Regions from separate parts of the Mesorhizobium sp. WSM4850 genome, predicted to be linked through region 1. Evidence: predicted binding sites of a transcription regulator. Region 1 holds the regulator's gene; the other holds the start of a gene.
What was found. Region 1 encodes LexA, which represses DNA repair genes until DNA is damaged. Its sites were predicted from a motif close to TGTTCNNNNTGTGTTCNG; they were not measured.
Positions count from the first base shown of each region.

Region 2: recA (recombinase RecA) is a predicted target of LexA. The motif match lies at 1,148-1,165, and genes of this name have one in related genera.

Region 1 covers NZ_JBVVPV010000032.1:61,525-76,768, reverse strand. The annotation lists gene gltA (citrate synthase) at 1-939, opposite strand, end outside; gene gltX (glutamate--tRNA ligase) at 1,120-2,544, opposite strand; gene AC0L2Z_RS24880 (ComEC/Rec2 family competence protein) at 2,646-5,102, shown strand; gene lexA (transcriptional repressor LexA) at 5,096-5,833, opposite strand; gene AC0L2Z_RS24870 (molybdopterin molybdotransferase MoeA) at 5,938-7,143, opposite strand; gene moaC (cyclic pyranopterin monophosphate synthase MoaC) at 7,143-7,640, opposite strand; gene trpC (indole-3-glycerol phosphate synthase TrpC) at 7,707-8,558, opposite strand; gene trpD (anthranilate phosphoribosyltransferase) at 8,563-9,573, opposite strand; gene AC0L2Z_RS24850 (SurA N-terminal domain-containing protein) at 9,570-11,462, opposite strand; gene tpiA (triose-phosphate isomerase) at 11,609-12,376, shown strand; gene secG (preprotein translocase subunit SecG) at 12,683-13,141, shown strand; gene AC0L2Z_RS24835 (L,D-transpeptidase) at 13,353-14,465, shown strand; gene AC0L2Z_RS24830 (CTP synthase) at 14,603-15,244, shown strand, end outside.
Region 2 covers NZ_JBVVPV010000103.1:55-5,234, forward strand. The annotation lists gene AC0L2Z_RS34780 (carbohydrate kinase family protein) at 92-1,012, opposite strand; gene recA (recombinase RecA) at 1,289-2,386, shown strand; gene alaS (alanine--tRNA ligase) at 2,673-5,180, shown strand, end outside.

The DNA of each region.
Region 1 (15,244 bases):
TCGGAACGGATCGTTCTTATCCTTGGCGCGGGCGATAAATTCCGGGATGTGGTCGACTTGGCCGATCTCGCCCAGCATGTTCAAGGCTGCCTCGTTGGCGCCGCCATGGGCCGGTCCCCACAGGCAGGCGATGCCGGCGGCGATGCAGGCGAACGGATTGGCGCCGGACGAGCCGGCGAGGCGAACGGTCGAGGTCGAGGCGTTCTGCTCGTGATCGGCGTGCAGGATGAAAATGCGCTCCATCGCACGCGCCAGCACCGGGTTGATCTTGTATTCCTCGCACGGCACGGCAAAGCACATATGCAGGAAGTTGGCCGCGAAATTCAGCTCGTTCTTGGGGTAAATGAAGGGCTGGCCGATGTGGTATTTGTAAGCCATCGCCGCGATCGTCGGCATCTTGGCGATCAGCCGCATCGATGCGACCATGCGCTGGTAGGGGTCCGAGATGTCGGTGGAATCGTGATAGAAAGCTGACAGCGCACCGACCACGCCGCACATCACCGCCATCGGGTGGGCGTCGCGGCGAAAGCCGGTGAAGAAGCGCGACATCTGCTCGTGCACCATGGTGTGGCGCGTGACCCGGTAGTCGAAATCGTCCTTCTGCGCCTTGGTCGGCAGTTCGCCGTAGAGCAGGAGATAACAAACTTCGAGGAAGTCGCCGTGCTCGGCCAACTGGTCGATCGGATAACCGCGATGCAAAAGGATGCCGGCATCGCCATCGATGAAGGTGATTTCCGACTCGCAACTTGCCGTCGAGGTGAAGCCGGGATCGTAGGTGAAGGCCCCGGTGGTGCTGTAAAGCGCGCCGATATCGATGACGTCAGGTCCGACCGAGCCGCTTCGCACCTTGAGTTCGTGAGTTTTGCCGCCGAATTCAAGTTTCGCGGTCGACGCGTGGGTTTTGCCGCCAAATTCCATTTTTGTCGCAGCTTCGGACATTGCAAACTCCTTTTTGTTTTCTCATGTCGGCAAAGGCAAAATTTCTGCAACGCAACACGTCGAAAGTATCGGAGTTCGCGCGTTTGCGCCCGCAATTGGATTGCGTGCCAAATTGGGCCAAGACCTAATGTTGCACTGCGAAACCCACCTTTCAATGCCAATCTTCTTGGGCCAGTTTTGCTAATCGATTTGATCCGCGACGCGCGCCAGGCTTTCCTCGCGGCCAAGCACGGCAAGCACGTCGAACACGCCGGGCGAGGTGCTTTTGCCGGTTAGCGCGGCGCGCAAAGGTTGGGCCACTGCGCCAAGCTTATGGCCGCCGGCGAGCGCATATTCGCGGATCGCCGCTTCCGCCGCTGCGGCCGTCCAATCCCCTGAAATCGCCTTCAGCGCCGCATGGGCGCCCCGCAGGATCTCGCGCGCCTCGCCGCCGAGCAGCGCCGCCGCCTTCTCGTCGATCGGCAGCGGCCGCTCGGCAAACAGGAAGGCGGCACCGTCGACCAGCTCGACCAGCGTCTTGGCGCGCTCCTTCAAGCCGGGCAGGGCGGCCAGCAACTGCGCCTTGCGTGTGTCGTCGAGGCGCGCTGCGATCGCCGGGCCGCCTTCGAGATAGGGCAAGGTGTTGATGAAGATATCGAGCAATTCGGGCTCGTTCATGCGCCGCATATGCACGCCGCTCAGCGCCTCGAGCTTGGCGAAGTCGAAGCGGGCGGCCCCCTTGTTGACATCGCCGATGTCGAACCACGCAATCATGTCGGTGATCGATATGACCTCGTCGTCGCCGTGGCTCCAGCCGAGCCGCGCCAGGTAGTTGAGCAGTGCCTCGGGCAGATAGCCCATGGCGCGATAGGCTTCAACGCCGAGGGCGCCGTGCCGCTTCGACAGCTTGGCGCCGTCGGCGCCATGGATCAGCGGGATATGCGCCATTGACGGCACCTCCCAGCCCAAGGCTCGATAGATCACCATTTGGCGGGCGGCATTGGTCAGATGGTCGTCGCCGCGGATGATGTGGGTGATGCCCATGTCGTGGTCGTCGACGACGACGGCATGCATATAGGTCGGGTTGCCGTCCGAGCGCAGGATGATGAAATCGTCGAGGTCCTTGTTGGGGAAGCGGACTTCGCCCTGCACGCGGTCATGTACCACCGTCTCGCCTTCGGCCGGCGCCTTGATGCGGATCGCGCCCCTGGCGCCAACCGGTGCCTCTGACGGGTCGCGGTCGCGCCAGCGGCCGTCATAGCGGGGAGGCAAGCCCTTGGCCCGCGCACTCTCGCGCATCGCCTCCAGCTCGGCCGGCGTCGCATAGCAGTAATAGGCTTTGCCGAGGCGCACCAGCTCCTCGGCAACCGCGCGGTGGCGCGGCGCGCGCTCGAACTGGGATACCGGTTCGCCGTCCCAGGTGAGGCCGAGCCAGGAGAGCCCATCGAGGATGGCAGCGGTTGCCGCATCGGTCGAACGCTCGCGATCGGTGTCCTCGATGCGCAGCAGCATCTTGCCGCCAGTGTGTTTCGCATACAGCCAATTGAACAGCGCCGTGCGCGCCCCGCCAATATGCAGGAATCCGGTGGGCGAAGGGGCAAAACGGGTGACGACCTTGTCGGACATGGAACTCCTGGGCAAGCGCAGAAAACGGATGTGGTGCGCGGACTTTCGCGCGTCGCGCGTTCATGTAGCATAGGAGGTCAAGGGCGCAAGGGGCGAACCCTATGGCTGGACCAGGCCGCGGCGTGGACGAGAGCGAGGGCGCGACCGCAAGCGTCAGCGAACGATCGCTGTTTGCCGACGTTCCTCGCACTGAGTCGCTACCCGTTTCGCTGCCTGCGTCGCCGCTGAGCATCCAACCTCTTTCGCCGGATCGCCCGGCGCCGATACCGGCTTCAGCACCCGGCCCTGTCATTCGTTTTCGCCGACAGCTCAGCCATCTTTCACCATCCGGTGTCCGCAACAGCGTGGCCGCGGCAGCCGGCCTGGAACTCGACCGGGGCGTCGCCTTCCTGCTGGTGCCGGTTTTCCTGGCATGCGGGGTGATCGTCTATTTTTCGCTTGCCGTCGAACCGGACTTTGCCCAGCCCATCGCCGTCGTGGTCCTTACGGCATTGTGTGCGGCCGTCACGCGCTCACGCCGCAAAACGCACCTGTGCTTCATGGCAGCGTTGCTGTGCGCGCTTGGTGTGCTCGCCGCCAAGGTTGAAACCTGGCGCGCCGGAACGAAGATGCTCGGTTCGGAAATCCAGACCCGGCTGACCGGCCGTGTCGTCAGGCTCGACCAGATGGCGAACGGCCGGATCAGGCTGACCATCGATGTGATGTCGACCGCCCGGCCGACACTGCGTTATGCACCCGAACGTGTCAGGGTGTCGGCACGCAAGATTCCCGCTGAGATGACCGCAGGCTCGGTGGCAACCGGCTATGTGAGGCTTCTGCCTCCGACTGGCCCGGTCAGACCGGACAGCTTTGACTTTTCCTTTGACAGCTATTTCGCCGGTATCGGTGCCAGTGGCTTTTTCCTCGGCAGTCCAAAGATCGTCGTCTCCGAAGATGCACCGTTAACCGCACGCCTTTCTTCGTCGATCGAGAAGGCGCGCGAATCCATCGCCGACCATATCAGGGACAGCATCGGTGGTGCCGAGGGGGAGATTGCCGCTGCGCTGATCGTCGGCGTGCGTGCCGGCATCCCCGAAGAGATAAACGAATCGATGCGGCGCACCGGCATCTACCACATCATCTCCATTTCCGGCCTGCATATGGCGCTTGTCGCCGGCACCGTCATGGGATTGCTGCGCGGCGCCTTTGCGCTGTTTCCCGACTTTTCGTCGCGCCGGCCGGTCAAAAAATATGCGGCTGCTGCCGCACTCGTCTCCATCGCTGCCTATCTGATCTTTTCCGGTATCGTGGTCGCGGCTGAACGCAGCTTCATCATGCTGGCGGTAATGCTTGTCGCCGTGCTGTTCGACCGGGCGGCACTCACCATGCGCAACCTGGCGATTTCGGCCATCGCCGTTATCGTCGTGTCGCCGCACGAGGTGGTCGGCGCAAGCTTCCAGATGTCGTTCGCCGCGACTGCGGCTCTCGTGGGCGCCTATGCCGGTTGGTCCGACTATCGTGCCGACAAGGCCAAGGCGCCGCGACAGCGACGGTCACCGGTCGCTTTCGTCACGCGCAAGCTCGTCGCCGGGGCAGGCACCATCGCAATGACCTCCATCATTGCCGGCAGCGCCACCGCGCTCTTCGCCATCTGGCACTTCCAGCGCGTCTCGCCGCTCAGCCTGTTCGCCAATCTGGCCGTCATGCCGATCGTCACGATCGTCATGTTCCTGGCGGTCCTCAGCGCCTTGGCAATGCCTTTCGGCCTCGACGGCCCTTTCCTCTACATGATGGGCAAGGGCCTGACGGCGATGATTGCAATTTCGGGATGGATCTCGGAGCGTTCGCCCGTCGATGCAGTCGGCCTGATTTCGTTGCAATCGGTTCTGCTGGTGACGGTCGCCTTAGTCATCGCCACGATGGCGACGACATGGCTGCGGCTTGCGGCACTTCCCTTTGCGCTCGCCGGCCTGCTGACGATTTCCGAGACGCGCATCCCCGACGTGCTGATCTCGGAGGATGCGCATCTGGTGGCGCTGCCGATCGGCGGCGGCGAACTTGCCGTCAACCGGATGCGTTCGAACGAATTCACCACCGACAACTGGAAACATGCGCTGGTTTCAACAACGATCGTCGAGCCGGAGACATTCGAAAAAGGAGATGTGCGGTTCGACATCGCCGATCCGGCCGACCTGCCGCCGGGAGCGCCTTTCACCTGCACTGCCGGCCTGTGCCTGGCCCGGCATCCGTCCGGCGCGCTCATCGCGCTCGCCGACAACCGCAAAACCGCGCGGCCGGCCTGTGCCTTTGCGGATTTGATCGTCATCGACGATGCCACAGCCTATTACAAACCCTGCCGCAACCCGCTGGTTCTCGTCGTCACCAAACGGCAGCTCGCTCGCATGGGCAGTGCCGCCGTCTTCTTCGATCCGCTATCGGCGACAACGCGCGCAGAAATCCGTTTTGCCGTCAGACAGCCATATAGGCCCTGGCATGAGCAGCGGCGATTTTCGCGCGAGGCGAGGGGCCTGCCGCCATACCGCAGGGCCGAGAAACCCAGGAAGCCCGCCGTTCAGTAACGCCGGATCAATCCGACGAGCTTGCCCTGCACCTTGACCCGGTCCGGCCCGAAGATGCGCGTCTCGTAGGCCGGATTGGCGGCTTCCAGTGCGATAGAGGCACCTTTGCGGCGAAATCGCTTCAGCGTCGCTTCCTCCTCGTCGACCAGAGCGACAATGATCTCGCCAGGCTGGGCGGTGTCGGCGTTGCGGATGATGACCGTGTCGCCGTCGAAGATGCCGGCCTCGATCATCGAATCACCCTTGACCTCCAGCGCGTAGTGCGTGCCGCCGGTGATCATGTCCGGTGGCACCGAGATCGAATGCGTCTGGTGCTGGATGGCGTCGATCGGCACACCGGCAGCGATGCGGCCCATCACCGGTATGGAGACGGTGGCAACGACGTCGTCGTCATTGCCGGCAGCACGCATGCGCGAAGGCGCTGGCTTGATCTGGCGTCCGAGGCCGCCCTGGCCAAGGGAGCCTTGAATGACGCTCGGCGAGAATTTGCGCGCCGCATTGAGGCCCGGCGCGATCGAATCGGGCAGGCGCAGCACCTCCAGCGCGCGGGCGCGGTTGGGCAGGCGGCGAATGAAACCGCGTTCCTCCAGCGCCGTGATCAGCCGGTGGATCCCCGATTTGGAGGCGAGGTCGAGCGCTTCCTTCATCTCGTCGAACGAGGGCGGAATGCCGCTTTCCTTCAGCCGTTCGTGGATGAACATCAGCAGTTCATGTTGTTTGCGTGTCAGCATCGCGACCCCCAACAGAATCAGAAAAACAAACCCAGAACAAACACTATCTGTTCCAGTTGTGTTCCGCAACCATTTAAAGTTTAATGAATGTGTTGACGTTTTGTTCAGCGTAGCATCAGCACGCTGCAGGCGGCGCCCGCTGCGGCTGCGGGAGCGAATGGCTCGCGCACGACCAGTCCGTTGGCGTCGGCCAGCATTCTGAGCATCGAGGAATCCTGGATACTGAACGGCGTTGCCTCAAGCGTGCCAGCTTCTTCCTTCACCACCGCGCGTACATAGTCCTGCCTGAGATCGTTAGCCGGCATGGCGGCGCCGAGCCGCGCCTGACGCATGTCCTGGCGGAAGGCGCGGCCGCCGAGCCGCGCCAGCAGCGGCTTCAGAAAGAGCTGCGTGCAGACCAGGCTGGCCACCGGATTGCCAGGCAGGCCGATGCAGCGGATGGCGCCCAGCCGCCCGAACATCAGTGGCTTGCCGGGCCGCATGGCGATTTTCCAGAAATCGAGCGCCATGCCTTCGCCGGTCAGCACGTCATGGACGAGGTCATGGTCGCCGACCGAGGCGCCGCCCAGCGTGACGATGACGTCCGCGCCTGCGGCGACGGCTTTTGTCACCAGCGCGGCGATCGCGTCCTTGCGGTCGGCGGCGATGCCGAGATCGAGGGCGCTGGCGCCGACCGAGCGGGCCGCGGCGGCGACGCCATAGGCATTGGAGGAGATGATCTGGCCGGGGCCAAGGTCGCTGCCCGGCGGCAGCAATTCGTCGCCGGTGGCGATGATGGCGACCAGCGGCCGTTTCACCACGCGGACCTGCTGGTGGTTGGCCGACGCCGCCAGCGACAATGCCGCCGGATCAAACAGGCGGCCTTTCTCCAGCAGCATGTCGCCCTGCGAGAAATCGAGCCCGAGGCGGCGGATGTTGCGGCCTTCAACCGTCGGCGCGGTCACTTCGACCATGCCGCCGCCGAGGTCGCGGACATTCTCCTGGATGACGATGGTGTCGGCGCCTCCGGGAAGCGGCGCGCCGGTGAAGATGCGCACGGCCTGCGCCGGGCCGACTGTCCCGGCAAAGCCGCGTCCGGCCGGCGCCATGCCGATCACCGAAAGTCTCGCGGGCACGGAGGCGACATCGTCGGCCCGCACGGCATAGCCGTCCATGGCCGACGCGTTGAATGGCGGCTGGGTGCGGAGCGCGATGAGCGGCTCCGCCAGCACGCGGTCGGCGGCATCCATCAGGGCGACGCTTTCAGCCTGCAAGGGCGCAGCATCCGCAAGCAGGTGCTCGAGCGCCTCGGCGACCGCAAGCAGCGCCATTATTGGCCTGCCCCCTGGGCATCCGCCTTGTAGTCGCCGGATTTGCCGCCGGTCTTTTCCACCAGCCTGATGCCGGAGATGGCCATGCCGCGATCGACCGCCTTGGCCATATCATAGATGGTCAGGCAGGCGACCGAGACGGCGGTCAGCGCTTCCATCTCGACGCCGGTCTTGCCGGTGACGCGGGCCAGCGCCGTGACCTTCAGGCCGGGCAGCTTCGCGTCAGGTTCGATGTCTACCGATATCTTGGTCAACAGCAGCGGATGGCAGAGCGGGATCAGCTCATGCGTCCTCTTGGCCGCCATGATGCCGGCGATGCGCGCCGTACCCAGCACGTCGCCCTTCCTGGCATCGCCGTCGAGAATCATTTTCAGCGTTTCGGGCCGCATCGAGACAAGACCTTCGGCGATTGCCGTGCGGGTCGTCTCCGCCTTGTCGCCGACATCGACCATATTGGCTTCGCCTTCTGCGCCAAGATGGGTGAGGGCGGCCGACATCGTCAGGTCACCCTGGAGCGACGTGCGTCCGTTTGGACGCACAAACTACACTCTGACGCTTTGTATCTATGCATCATGCTCTCCGAACATCGATTCCGATTTTCGGGCAGATGCATTGGCGGGCGCGTTGCCCGTCAAAAGCAGGTGCGTCGCAGTGGCCACGTCCAGTTGCCGCATCAGGCTCTCGCCGACGAGGAAAGTGCCAATGTCGCTCCGTTCCAGCCTGCGGCAGTCCTGGTGCGAGAAAATACCGCTCTCGCTGACCAGCAGCCGGTCGGCCGGCACCATCGCCGCGAGCCGCTCCGATGTCTCGATGCTGGTTTCGAATGTCCGGAGATTGCGGTTGTTGATGCCGATCAGCCGCGACGACAGTTTCAGCGCGCGTTCCGTCTCGGCCTCGTCATGCACCTCGACCAGCGCGTCCATGCCGAGCTCGAAAGCCGTCGTTTCGAGTTCCCTGGCCACGGCGTCATCGACGCTCGCCATGATGATCAGGATGGCGTCCGCGCCCCACGCACGGGCCTCGAACACCTGATAGGGCTCGAACAGAAAATCCTTGCGCAAAGCCGGCAATGTCACGGCGCTGCGCGCATCGGTGAGGAATTCAGGCGCCCCTTGGAAAGACGGCGCATCGGTCAGCACCGACAGGCAGGCAGCCCCACCTTTGGCATAGGCCTGGGCCAGCGCCGGCGGATCGAAATCGGCGCGGATCAGGCCCTTGGACGGGCTCGCCTTCTTGATCTCGGCGATCAGCGCGAAACTGCCGGATTTGCGTTTGGCTTCAAGGGCCGAGAGAAAGCCGCGCGGTGCATCGGTAGCCCTCGCCCGTGCCTTGATTTCGGCAAACGGCACCCGTGCCTTCGCCGCCGCGATCTCGTCGCGCTTGTAGGCTTCGATCTTGCGCAGGATATCAGACACGGCGCTATCCGTTCGAAATCTCGACCAGCCGGTCAAGCACCTTTAGCGCCCGGCCGCTGTCGATGGCTTGCGCCGCCGTCGCCATGCCATCGGCAAGCGTCGTCGCCTTTCCCGCCACCACCAGTCCGGCGCCGGCGTTCATCAGCACCGTATCGCGAAAGGCGCCGGCAGCGCCGCCCAGCATGTCGCGCAGCGCCTGGGCGTTGTAGGCGGCATCGCCGCCGCGCAACTCGTCCTTGGTATGCCGCTTCAGCCCGACCGCTTCCGGGGTCAGCGTAAAGCTGCGGATCTCGCCGCCGACCAGTTCGGCGACTTGGGTTTCGCCGGTGGTGGTGATCTCGTCATAGCCGTCGCCATGGGCGACCCAGGCGTGGTCGGCGCCCAGTGCCTTCAACGTCTCGGCCACCGGCATGATCCATTCCGGCAAGAAGACGCCAACCATCTGCCTGACGACACCAGCCGGATTGGAGAGCGGGCCAAGCAGGTTGAAGATTGTGCGGGTGCCGAGCTCGGCGCGGATCGGGCCGACATGCTTCATCGCCGGATGATGCGCCGGTGCGAACATGAAGCCGACGCCTGCGTCGTGGATGCAGCGGCCGATCGTTTCCGGCGGGATGTCGAGCTTGACGCCAAGCGCGGTCAGCACGTCGGCGGCGCCGGTCTGCGAGGACAGTCCGCGATTGCCGTGCTTGGCCACCGGCACGCCGCAGGCGGCGATGACGAACGCGGATGCGGTCGAGATGTTGACGCTGTGCGAATTGTCGCCGCCGGTGCCGACGATGTCGATGGCGCCAGCCGGCGCGTCGACGCGCAGCATCTTGGCGCGCATGGTGGCGACGGCGCCGGAAATCTCGCTCACAGTCTCGCCGCGCACGCGCAGCGCCATCAGGAAGCCGCCGATCTGGCCGGGCGTAGCGTCGCCCGACATGATGATGTCGAAGGCATCGCGCGCTTCCTCGAAGGAAAGGGAGCTGCCAGCGGCGACCTTGGCGATATGGGTCTTGAGCGCGCTCATCTGGTCAGGGCTTGGGCAACGGCGGTTTGGTCGATGCGAACGTCATATTGCGTCTGCAGCTGCGCCACCAACTGGTCGAGAAGGTCGTCGGACATGCCGGCGGTGAACGATTTCTGCTCGTCGTCCGGCACCGAGCTGGCGTCGGCTCCGGCAGGCTCGAACACTTCGGCAATCCTGAACAGGATCTGTCCGTCGCCGGTGGGCGAGGGGATCAATCCGGTCCCGCCTTCGCCTTCGCCGAACATAGCAGCCGCCCCTTCCTTGCCGAAATCGGCGTCGTCCGCCCCGCGCTTGACGCCGCGCTTGGTCTGCTTCTCAAGCTTGAGCTCGCTCGCGATCACGTCGAGCGTAGTGCCGGCCTCGAGACGCTTTTCGAGCTCCTGCGCTTTTGCGGTGAGCCGCTTGGTCGTTTCCGCCGCCGTCCAGTCGGCCACCACCTTCTGGCGGACTTCATCCAGCGTGCGGTCGCGGGCCGGCGTGACCGAATCCACCTCGTAGAACACGAAGCCGTTGTTGGCAGTGGTGAGGTCGGGATTCTCGGTACCGGGTTCGGCATCGAACACCGCCTTGATCAGCTCCGGCGATTCCGGCAGATCCTTGACGATGGCGCCGTCCGGCCTCAGGCCGGTGCGATCGATCGCGTCGACGGTGACGACCTTCAGCTTCAGTTTTTCGGCCGCTTGCTCGAGCGTGCTGCCCGAAGCGCGGCTGTCTTCGTAACTGTCATGCACGTCGAGCAGAATGCGGCTTGCCTCGCCCAGCGCCAGGTCCTTGCGGATGTCGGCGGCCACTTCGGCCAGCGGCTTCACCACTTCGGGCTTGATCTCGGTGACGCGCAGCAGCACCGGACCGAAGGCGCCCTGAACGACCGGGCTGACTTCGTTGACGTTGAGCGCAAACGCCGCATCCGCCACCGCCTTGTCGGCGATTTTGTCCTTGGACAGCGTGCCGAGCAGCGTGTCGGCCTGCGTCTTGCCCTCGGCGGCGACGAGTTTGTCGAATGTCGCGCCGGTCTTGAGTGAATCGAGCGCGGCCTTCGCGGCATCGGGCGTTTTGAACACGAGCTGTTCGATGGTGCGCGTTTCCGCCGTGGTGTAGCGCCCCTTGTTCTTGTTGTAGTCGTCGTTGACCTGCTGGTCGGTCACGGCACTCACATCCATGATGTCTTCCGGCTCGAGCCTGACATAGGAGAATTTGCGGTATTCGGGCGCCGCATAGGTCTTCTTGTTTTCCTCGAAATACGCCGAAAGCGTAGTGTCGGATGGCGCTTCGATCGGCTCGACCAGCGATTTCGGCAAGGTCAAATAGTCGATGGTGCGGTCTTCGCCACGATAAAGCGCGACCGCCTTCAAGAACGTATTCGGGGCCTTGAGGCCGTCCGAAACCGCCTCGACGATCTGCTGGCGCACAGCCACCTGGGCGCGATTCCTGAGATAGTCTTCCGGCCGCATGCCGACCTGTTGCAGTATGTATTCGAAAGTCCTTCTGTCGAAGTTGCCGCCGGGACCCTTGAAGGCCGGGTCTTCATGCGTGAGTTGGGCCAGCCGGTCCTTGGACAGCCCAAGCCCGAGCTTGCGGGCCTGCTCATCGAGGACCGCGCCCGACACGAGTTGCGCCAGCACCTGGTTGTCGAGGCCGAGCGCCGTCGCCTGCTCGCGGCTGATGCGCTGGCCGAATTGCTGCGACATCACGCTGATCTGCCGGTCATAGGCCAGCCGATACTCGTTGATCGACACTTCAGTGCCGCCGGCCGTGACAACGGCGTCGTGGCCTGCAAAACCACCGACCATCTGTCCGGAAATGCCCCAGACGGCGAAGCTCAACACCAACAATATCAGCAGCGCTTTCGCGATCCAGGTCCCAGCCGCGCTTCTCAAGATACCAAGCATGGTCACTTCCGATTTTTTCGCGCATTTTCGCATGCGCCGAGTCTGAAACAAGCGCAATAGCGTCCTTCCGGCCCACTGTCGATTGCTTTGTGGGCTGAGTTTGGTAGTGAGGACGCAGCCGAATATTGCCCGGAGAAGCAAATCCCATGACGCTTGGAATCCGCCCGCTGGTCGCCGGCAACTGGAAAATGAACGGCACCAGCGCCTCACTCAACGAACTCAGGATGATCGGCAACGGCTTCATGAGCGGGCTCGATGCCGAGACCGAAGCGCTGGTCTGCGTTCCGGCGACGCTGCTTGCGCATGCCGCGGAGATCTTGTCGCGCACGCCGGTCCGGGCCGGGGGCGAGGATTGCCACAGCAAGGAGAGCGGCGCCCATACCGGCTGTATTTCGGCCGAGATGCTGAAAGATGCGGGCGCCAGTCACGTCATCGTCGGCCATTCCGAACGCCGCGCCGATCAAAACGAGGACGACGCCATTGTCCAGGCAAAGGCGTCCGCCGCGTGGCGCGCCGGGCTGGTTGCCATCATCTGCATCGGCGAGACGAGAGCCGAGCGCGAGGCGGGCGCCACGCTCGACGTGCTGTCGCGCCAGGTCGCCGGCTCGGTGCCGCCGAATGCAACGGCATCGAATACCGTCATCGCCTACGAGCCGGTATGGGCGATCGGCACGGGGCTGACGCCGACTGCCGCCGACGTTGCTGAGGCGCATGCGCATATTCGCGAAAAACTGTCGGAAAAGCTTGGCAGCGCAGCGGCAAAGATGCGCATCCTCTATGGCGGCTCGGTCAAGCCGTCGAACGCGGTCGAACTGCTGGGCGTAAAAAATGTCGACGGCGCGCTGGTCGGCGGCGCCAGCCTGAAGGCGGCGGACTTTCTCGGCATTGCCGAAGCCTATCGAAACATCTCCTAAAGCGCGTCGCGTTTGGCCGGCCTAATGCGACGCGCTTTAGGTTGTTGTTTTTACGCATGTCGTTATCGCAAAACCGCTGCACACCCTCGGGTCAGGCCCAAGGGCATGCTTTTGCGCGACATGCTTTAGCATCGAAAGGCTGTCGGGCACTTTGGATACTGTGCCGCAGCGGAAAATGTTGCAACGGCGGCATTGCTTCCCATATTCCGGCCACGGGCTTGGAATTGCCGTCAAAGCATTGTATTGAGCCCGCCTCCAAATCACCGGTCGTATCTACGGCCGCGCAAGGCTTTGCCAGGATAACTAATGGAAACCGTACTGATCGTCGTCCACCTCATGGTTGTGCTCGCTCTTGTCGGCGTGGTGCTGCTGCAGCGCTCCGAAGGCGGCGGCCTCGGCATCGGCGGCGGATCGGGCTTCATGACCGCGCGCGGCGCCGCCAACGCGCTGACGCGGGCGACGGCGATCCTGGCGGCGGCGTTCTTCGCCACCTCGCTGACCTTGTCGATCGTCGCCCGTTACGGCGAGAAGCCGATCGATATTCTCGATCGCGTGCCTGTGACGAACGGCGGGGGCGGCGTGCTCAACCAGTTGCCTGGCACCACGACGCCGACACCGCCGTCCGGCAATACGGCGCCAACGCCGCCTTCCGGCAATGATGCCGCAGCCCCGGCTCCCGCTGCACCGCCAGCGGCGGGAGCGACCACGCCGCCGGCCACAAACGGCGCCACCCAGCCAGTAACGCCGCAGGTTCCAAACCAGTAATCAGCAGACGTCCGGCGCCGCGATCTGTTGTTGTTTGAACACAGTCGCGGCAAATGCCGCACGATCGCGAGGATTCGACCGGGCGCGGCACGCCAGGGCGCTTGAGGCGTCTCCGATTAATCGATTATAGATTGCGCGCGGCACATTCGGGGTCCTTGGGGGACGCCGGGCAACGCCGTGGCAACAAGCATTGAACGATCGGATCTTCGCCATGCAGCTTCGCAGCTTCATTTTAGCCGGCCTTTGGGCCGTGCTCAGCCTTGGTGCGCCCGCTTACGCGGCCATGCCGGCGGGCAATTCGGCCCCTGCAATCACAACTGACGTCGCCAACGTCGCCGCCAAAAGCGATTCGGCGCAACTAAAACTCCTCAAGAAGAAAAAAGACCCGACCGCGGCAGATCTTGCCCAGATCAGGAAGATCGAAGCCAAGATCGCGGCTGGCAAGCAGGCTGCTCGAGTAAAGGCCATCGAGGCAAGGAAGCTGGCGATGCGCGAGGCGGCCAAAGCCAAGTCGGACGCGGAACGGCGGGCGTTTCTTGCCAAAAAGGGCCTCGTCAAGAAGGATAAGTCCGCTGGCCAAGCCAGGCTGGCCAATGCCAGGCCGGTCAAGATCATCGACCCTATGCAACCCATCGCAGCAATCCAGTCGGCCGAGGCCATTCCCGCCGAGGCCATGAACGTCGCGCTGACCGGCAACAACGGCGAATTGCGCAGCGAGCCGGTCGGACAGAAGCCGCAGCGCGTCGGGCTGTTCGCCGGCCTGTTCGGCGGCACGTCCTCGTCGATGTCGTTGCTGCCCGAGACCCGCGCCCTCGATGCCGCGCTCGCCAGCAAGGAAGCCAGGAAGCAGTTCAAGGTGAGGCCGGAGTTCGTGCCGCAAGAGGTCGAGTTCACCGGCTATAGCCCCGGCACCATCGTCATCGATACCAGTGCGCGCCGCCTCTATCTCGTCGAATCCTCCTGGACCGCCCGCCGTTATGCGATTGCGGTCGGTCGTGACGGCCTGCAGTTCAAGGGCACGGTCGCCGTCGGCGACAAGCAGGAATGGCCCCGCTGGATCCCGACGCTCGACATGCAGAAGCGTGAGCCGAAGAATTACGGCCGGTACAAGGATGGCATGCCCGGCGGCGGCGATAACCCGCTCGGCGCGCGCGCCATCTATCTCTACGACGGCAGGAAGGACACCCATCTGCGCATTCACGGCACCATTGCGCCGCAGTCGATCGGGACGAGCTCCTCCAACGGCTGTTTCCGCATGATCAACGAGCACGTCATGGACCTTTATCGCAGGGTGAAAGTGGGCACCAAGGTCGTCATCATCTGACGCCTTGGCGGGTCAAACAAAAGGGCCGGCCTCGCCGGCCCTTTTGTTTTGGTTCGAGCATCATCAGGGCGCCTTCTTGGGAAAAAGCCTTCGCGGCGGTTTTTTCTCTGGCGGAATCAATTCGGCCGCGTTAAGCGATGACTCCCATGGCGCGATATGTATTCATCACAGGCGGCGTGGTTTCCTCACTCGGAAAAGGCATCGCTGCAGCGGCCCTTGGGGCTCTCTTGCAGGCGCGAGGCTATCGCGCGCGCATCAAGAAGCTTGATCCCTATCTCAATGTCGATCCCGGCACGATGTCGCCATACCAGCATGGCGAAGTCTTCGTGACGGATGACGGCGCCGAGACCGATCTCGATCTTGGCCATTATGAGCGGTTCACCGGCCGCTCGGCCAACCAGCAGGACAACATCACCACGGGCCGCATCTACAAGAATATCATCGAGCGGGAGCGACGCGGCGACTATCTTGGCGCCACCGTGCAGGTCATTCCGCATGTCACCGACGAGATCAAGAATTTCATTCTCAACGGCAATGACGACTATGACTTCGTCCTGTGCGAGATCGGCGGCACCGTCGGCGACATCGAGGCGATGCCGTTTCTGGAGGCGATCCGCCAACTTGGCAACGACCTGCCGCGCAACAACGCCGTCTACGTGCACCTGACGCTGATGCCCTATATTCCAACGGCGGGCGAATTGAAGACCAAGCCGACCCAGCATTCGGTCAAGGAATTGCGCGGCATCGGCATCGCGCCCGACATCCTGCTGGTCCGCGCC
Region 2 (5,180 bases), on a different contig from region 1:
GACTAGGTTGTCCGGCGGAACCCTTCTCCCCGTCCTTCACGGGGAGAAGGTCCCGGCAGGGGGTTGAGGGGCGGCGCCAACATCCAGGATTTCATGCCAGGTCGCGCGCCTCGGGCACGAATGCCAGCGCCTCGGCAAAGATAGCGCTCGTGAAGGTGGCGCTCTCGACGGCGAGCATTGCTGCGGCAACGCCTTCGCGCAGCGCTGCGCCCAGCGTCAGGCCGCGCAGCAGGGCGGCCATCGTCGCGCCCGCCAGCGCATCGGCGGCGCCGACCGTGACTTTTTTCGGTGCCAGGATCGAGAAGGCGCCGGCCGCGTCGAAACCCAGCACCGGACCGTCACCAGCGGTGACCACGCCGCTTTTCAGGCCGGCGCGTCTTAGGCCGTCGACAATGCCACGCTCGTCGGCATCGACGTCGGCGCCGGTAAGCGCGCCGGCCTCGCGCCGGTTCATGAAGGCCATCGCCAGAAACTCAAGCACCAGCGTCAGCCGCGCCGCCTTGCTGGGCGAAACGGCAAGTGCAAACACGGGCTTGTCGGCTGCAAGCGCTACCAGCCGCTCGAGCGCCGCCGACGGCAGGTTTGCGTCGCAAAGGACTGCATCAGCGGTGCTGATTGCCTCGCGCACCTTGGCACGGCGGATCTGCTTGGCAAGCGCCAGGTCGTAGAGCGCCATGTCGGCGAGGCCGGCGATCAGCGCGCCGTCGCCGTCGATCAGCACTGTGTTGCTCGGTGTCGTGCGATCGAGGAACACCACGGACAGATCGGCAATGCCGGCTGCAGCAATGGCGCGTGAAAGCGTATCGGCCAGAACATCGCCGCCCCGTACCGAAAGCAGCGACCCGGAGACGCCGCGGCGCACGGCGCAGCGCAGCGCATTGAAGACGGCGCCGCCGACTTCCTCGCGCATCGTGCCGGGGTTCGACGCCGCCGGCACGAAGGCGCCCGAAACCTGGCCGCGCCGCTCGATATAGGCGCCGCCTACTGCCAGGATCGTCGGCGACTTCATCATGCCCAGTGAGATGACCTTTGCTGCTGCCGGGTGGAGACTAGGTTGTCCGGCGGAACCCGGCAACCGGAGGCGCGATTCGGAAGATGCCTAGCAGAATCCTGCGGGTGAAGCCGGGATGCATCCCGGGTGAAAATACGAAACAAAAAATGAACAAATCCGGATATTGTTGGTTTTTCAATCGGTTGTATCCCCTTGCCAATCGAGAACAAAAAAGGTACAAATTGATAGGGATTACGGATTGTCCGGCCTTCATTGACGACCAAGGGGTGATGTATCATGGCTCAGAATTCTTTGCGGCTTGTAGAGGACAAAACGGTGGACAAATCAAAGGCTCTGGATGCGGCGCTGTCGCAAATCGAGCGTGCCTTCGGCAAGGGCTCGATCATGCGGCTCGGCGCAAACGAGCAGGTCGTCGAGATCGAAACGGTGCCGACCGGTTCGCTTGGCCTCGACATCGCGCTCGGCGTCGGCGGCCTGCCGCGCGGCCGCATCATCGAGATCTACGGGCCGGAAAGCTCGGGCAAGACGACGCTGGCGCTGCACACTGTGGCGGAGGCCCAGAAGAAGGGCGGCATCTGCGCCTTCGTCGATGCCGAGCACGCGCTCGACCCGGTCTATGCCCGTAAGCTCGGCGTCGACCTCGAAAACCTCTTGATCTCGCAGCCCGATACCGGCGAGCAGGCGCTGGAGATCTGCGACACGCTGGTGCGTTCCGGCGCCATCGACGTGCTGGTGGTCGATTCGGTCGCGGCGCTGACGCCGCGCGCCGAAATCGAAGGCGAGATGGGCGATTCGCTGCCCGGCCTGCAGGCCCGCCTGATGAGCCAGGCGCTGCGCAAGCTGACCGCCTCGATCTCGCGCTCCAACACCATGGTCATCTTCATCAACCAGATCCGCATGAAGATCGGCGTCATGTTCGGTTCGCCCGAGACCACGACCGGCGGCAACGCGCTGAAATTCTACGCTTCGGTGCGCCTCGACATTCGCCGCATCGGCTCGGTCAAGGACCGCGACGAGGTCGTCGGCAACCAGACCCGCGTCAAAGTGGTCAAGAACAAGCTGGCGCCGCCCTTCAAGGTGGTCGAGTTCGATATCATGTATGGCGAGGGCGTGTCCAAGACCGGCGAGCTGGTTGACCTCGGCGTCAAGGCCGGCGTGGTCGAAAAGTCGGGCGCCTGGTTCTCCTACAATTCGCAGCGTCTCGGCCAGGGCCGCGAGAATGCAAAACTGTTCCTGCGCGACAATCCCGATACGGCGCGCGAAATCGAATTGGCACTACGGCAGAATGCCGGGCTGATTGCGGAAAAGTTCCTCGAGAATGGTGGTTCCGAAGGCGGAGACGATGGTTTCGAGGACGAAGCCGGCGCCATGTAGGCTTCGGCAGTGGCCGGAGTTTGGCCATGATTCCCGCGCATCAGCTCCAGCCTGTGTAATCGAGTCCTGTATTGTTGCGTTCGAACCGCCGGCATAGCGCCGGCGGTTTGCGTTTCAGCGGTGGCGCCGAGATGACCGGCAGGCCGGCAACGAGATGACCGGCAAGCCCCGCAAATTGGCCCAATTCCGTGTTTCTGGACAGGGTGCAACGCGGCGGCTAAAAGGCCATGTCCATTTGCCGTCGGCCGCGCCGGCGGCTCTCTCTAAAAGCTAAAAGGCAGTATTCATGAGTGGCGTGAACGAGATCCGGTCGACATTCCTCGACTATTTCCGCAAGGAGGGTCACGAGGTCGTCGCGTCGAGCCCGCTGGTGCCGCGCAACGACCCGACACTGATGTTCACCAATGCCGGCATGGTGCAGTTCAAGAACGTTTTCACCGGCCTGGAAAAGCGACCCTACTCGCGTGCCACGACGGCTCAGAAGAGTGTTCGCGCCGGCGGCAAGCACAACGACCTCGACAATGTCGGCTACACCGCGCGCCACCTGACCTTCTTCGAGATGCTCGGTAATTTCTCGTTCGGCGACTATTTCAAGGAGCGCGCCATCGAGCTTGCCTGGGACCTGATCACCAGGGAGTTCGGGCTGAAGAAGGACAAGCTGCTGGTCACGGTCTATCACACCGACGACGAGGCTGCCGGCTACTGGAAGAAGATCGCCGGCTTTTCCGACGATCGTATCATCCGCATTCCGACCTCGGACAATTTCTGGGCGATGGGCGACACCGGACCTTGCGGTCCGTGCTCGGAGATCTTCATCGACCGTGGCGAGCACATCTGGGGCGGCCCTCCCGGCAGCCCCGAGGAGGATGGCGACCGTTTCCTCGAATTCTGGAACCTGGTGTTCATGCAGTATGAACAGGTGACGAAGGATGAGCGCATCGACCTGCCGCGCCCGTCGATCGACACCGGCATGGGCCTGGAGCGCATGGCCTCCATTCTGCAAGGGGTCGAGAGCGTCTTCGAGACCGACCTGTTCCGTCACCTGATCGAGGCCGCGTCATCCGCGCTCGGCCGCGGTCCGGATGCCGACACCGTCGGATCGTTCCGCGTCATCGCCGACCATTTGCGTTCGTCCTGCTTTCTGGTGGCCGACGGCGTGCTGCCGTCCAATGAGGGCCGCGGCTACGTGCTGCGTCGCATCATGCGCCGCGCCATGCGCCATGGGCAGCTTTTGGGCGCCGGTGATCCGCTGATGTGGCGGCTGGTGCCGGCGCTGGTGCGCGAGATGGGCCAGGCCTATCCGGAACTGGTGCGCGGCGAACAGATGATCACCGAGACGCTGAAGCTTGAAGAAACCCGTTTCCGCAAGACGCTGGTGCGCGGCTTGGGCCTGCTTTCGGAAGCGACGGAAAAGCTGGGTGCCGGCGACATGCTGGATGGCGAGACCGCCTTCAAGCTCTACGACACCTATGGCTTTCCGCTCGATCTGACGCAGGACGCGCTCCGTCAGCGCAACATCTCGGTCGATCTTGCCGGCTTCACCAATGCGATGGAGCAGCAGAAGGCCGAGGCGCGCAAGAGCTGGGCTGGTTCCGGCGAGGCGGCGACCGAAACAGTGTGGTTCCCGGTGCGCGAGAAGCATGGCGCCACCGAGTTCCTCGGCTACGAGACCGAGCAGGCGGAAGGCCTCATCCAGGCGCTGGTCAGGGACGGCAAGATCGTCGACAGCGCCGCCAACGGCGAGGCGGTTGCCGTAGTCGTCAACCAGACGCCGTTCTATGGCGAATCCGGCGGCCAGGTGGGTGATACCGGCGTCATTTCAGGCGAAGGGTTCTCAATCGAGATCTCCGATACGCAGAAGAAGGCCGACGGGCTTTTCGTGCATCTCGGCAAGGTGGCCGACGGCACGGTCGACACGGGCGCGACCGTCGAGCTGAAGGTCGACCATGCGCGCCGCTCCAGGCTGCGCGCGAACCATTCCGCGACGCATCTGATCCACGAAGCGCTGCGCGAGGTGCTAGGCACCCATGTCGCGCAGAAGGGCTCACTGGTCGCGCCCGAGCGTCTGCGCTTCGACATTTCGCACAACAAGCCGATCTCGCCTGACGAGATCGAAGAGGTCGAGCGGATGGCGAACGAGATCGTCGTCCAGAACAGCCCGGTCACCACGCGGCTGATGTCGGTCGACGATGCCATTGCCGAAGGCGCCATGGCGCTGTTCGGCGAAAAGTATGGCGATGAGGTGCGCGTCGTTTCGATGGGCACGGGCTTGCATGGCGCCAAGGCCAACCGGCCCTATTCGGTCGAGCTATGCGGCGGCACCCATGTCAGGGCGACCGGCGATATCGGTCTGGTGCGCATCGTGTCGGACAGCGCCGTCGCCGCCGGCGTGCGCCGCATCGAGGCGCTGACCGGAGAGGCGGCCAGAAAGCATCTCGACGAGCAGGACAAACGGCTGAAGGCCACTGCGGCGGCGTTGAAGATCTCGCCGGCCGACGTGCCGGCGCGCGTCGAAGCGCTGTTGGACGAGCGCAAGAAGCTCGAGAAAGAACTGACCGAAGCGCGCAAGAAACTGGCGCTGGGCGACCGCTCGCCAGCCGGCGTGCCTGCCGAGAACGAGACCATTGCCGGTGTCGGCTTCCTCGGCAAGGCGGTATCGGGTGTCGCGCCGAAGGATTTGAAGCCGTTGGCCGATGCCGGCAAGAAGTCGCTCGGCTCCGGCGTCGTCGTCTTCGTCGGCGCCGGCGAGGACAACAAGGCCAGCGTCGTGGTCGGCGTCACCGACGACCTGACC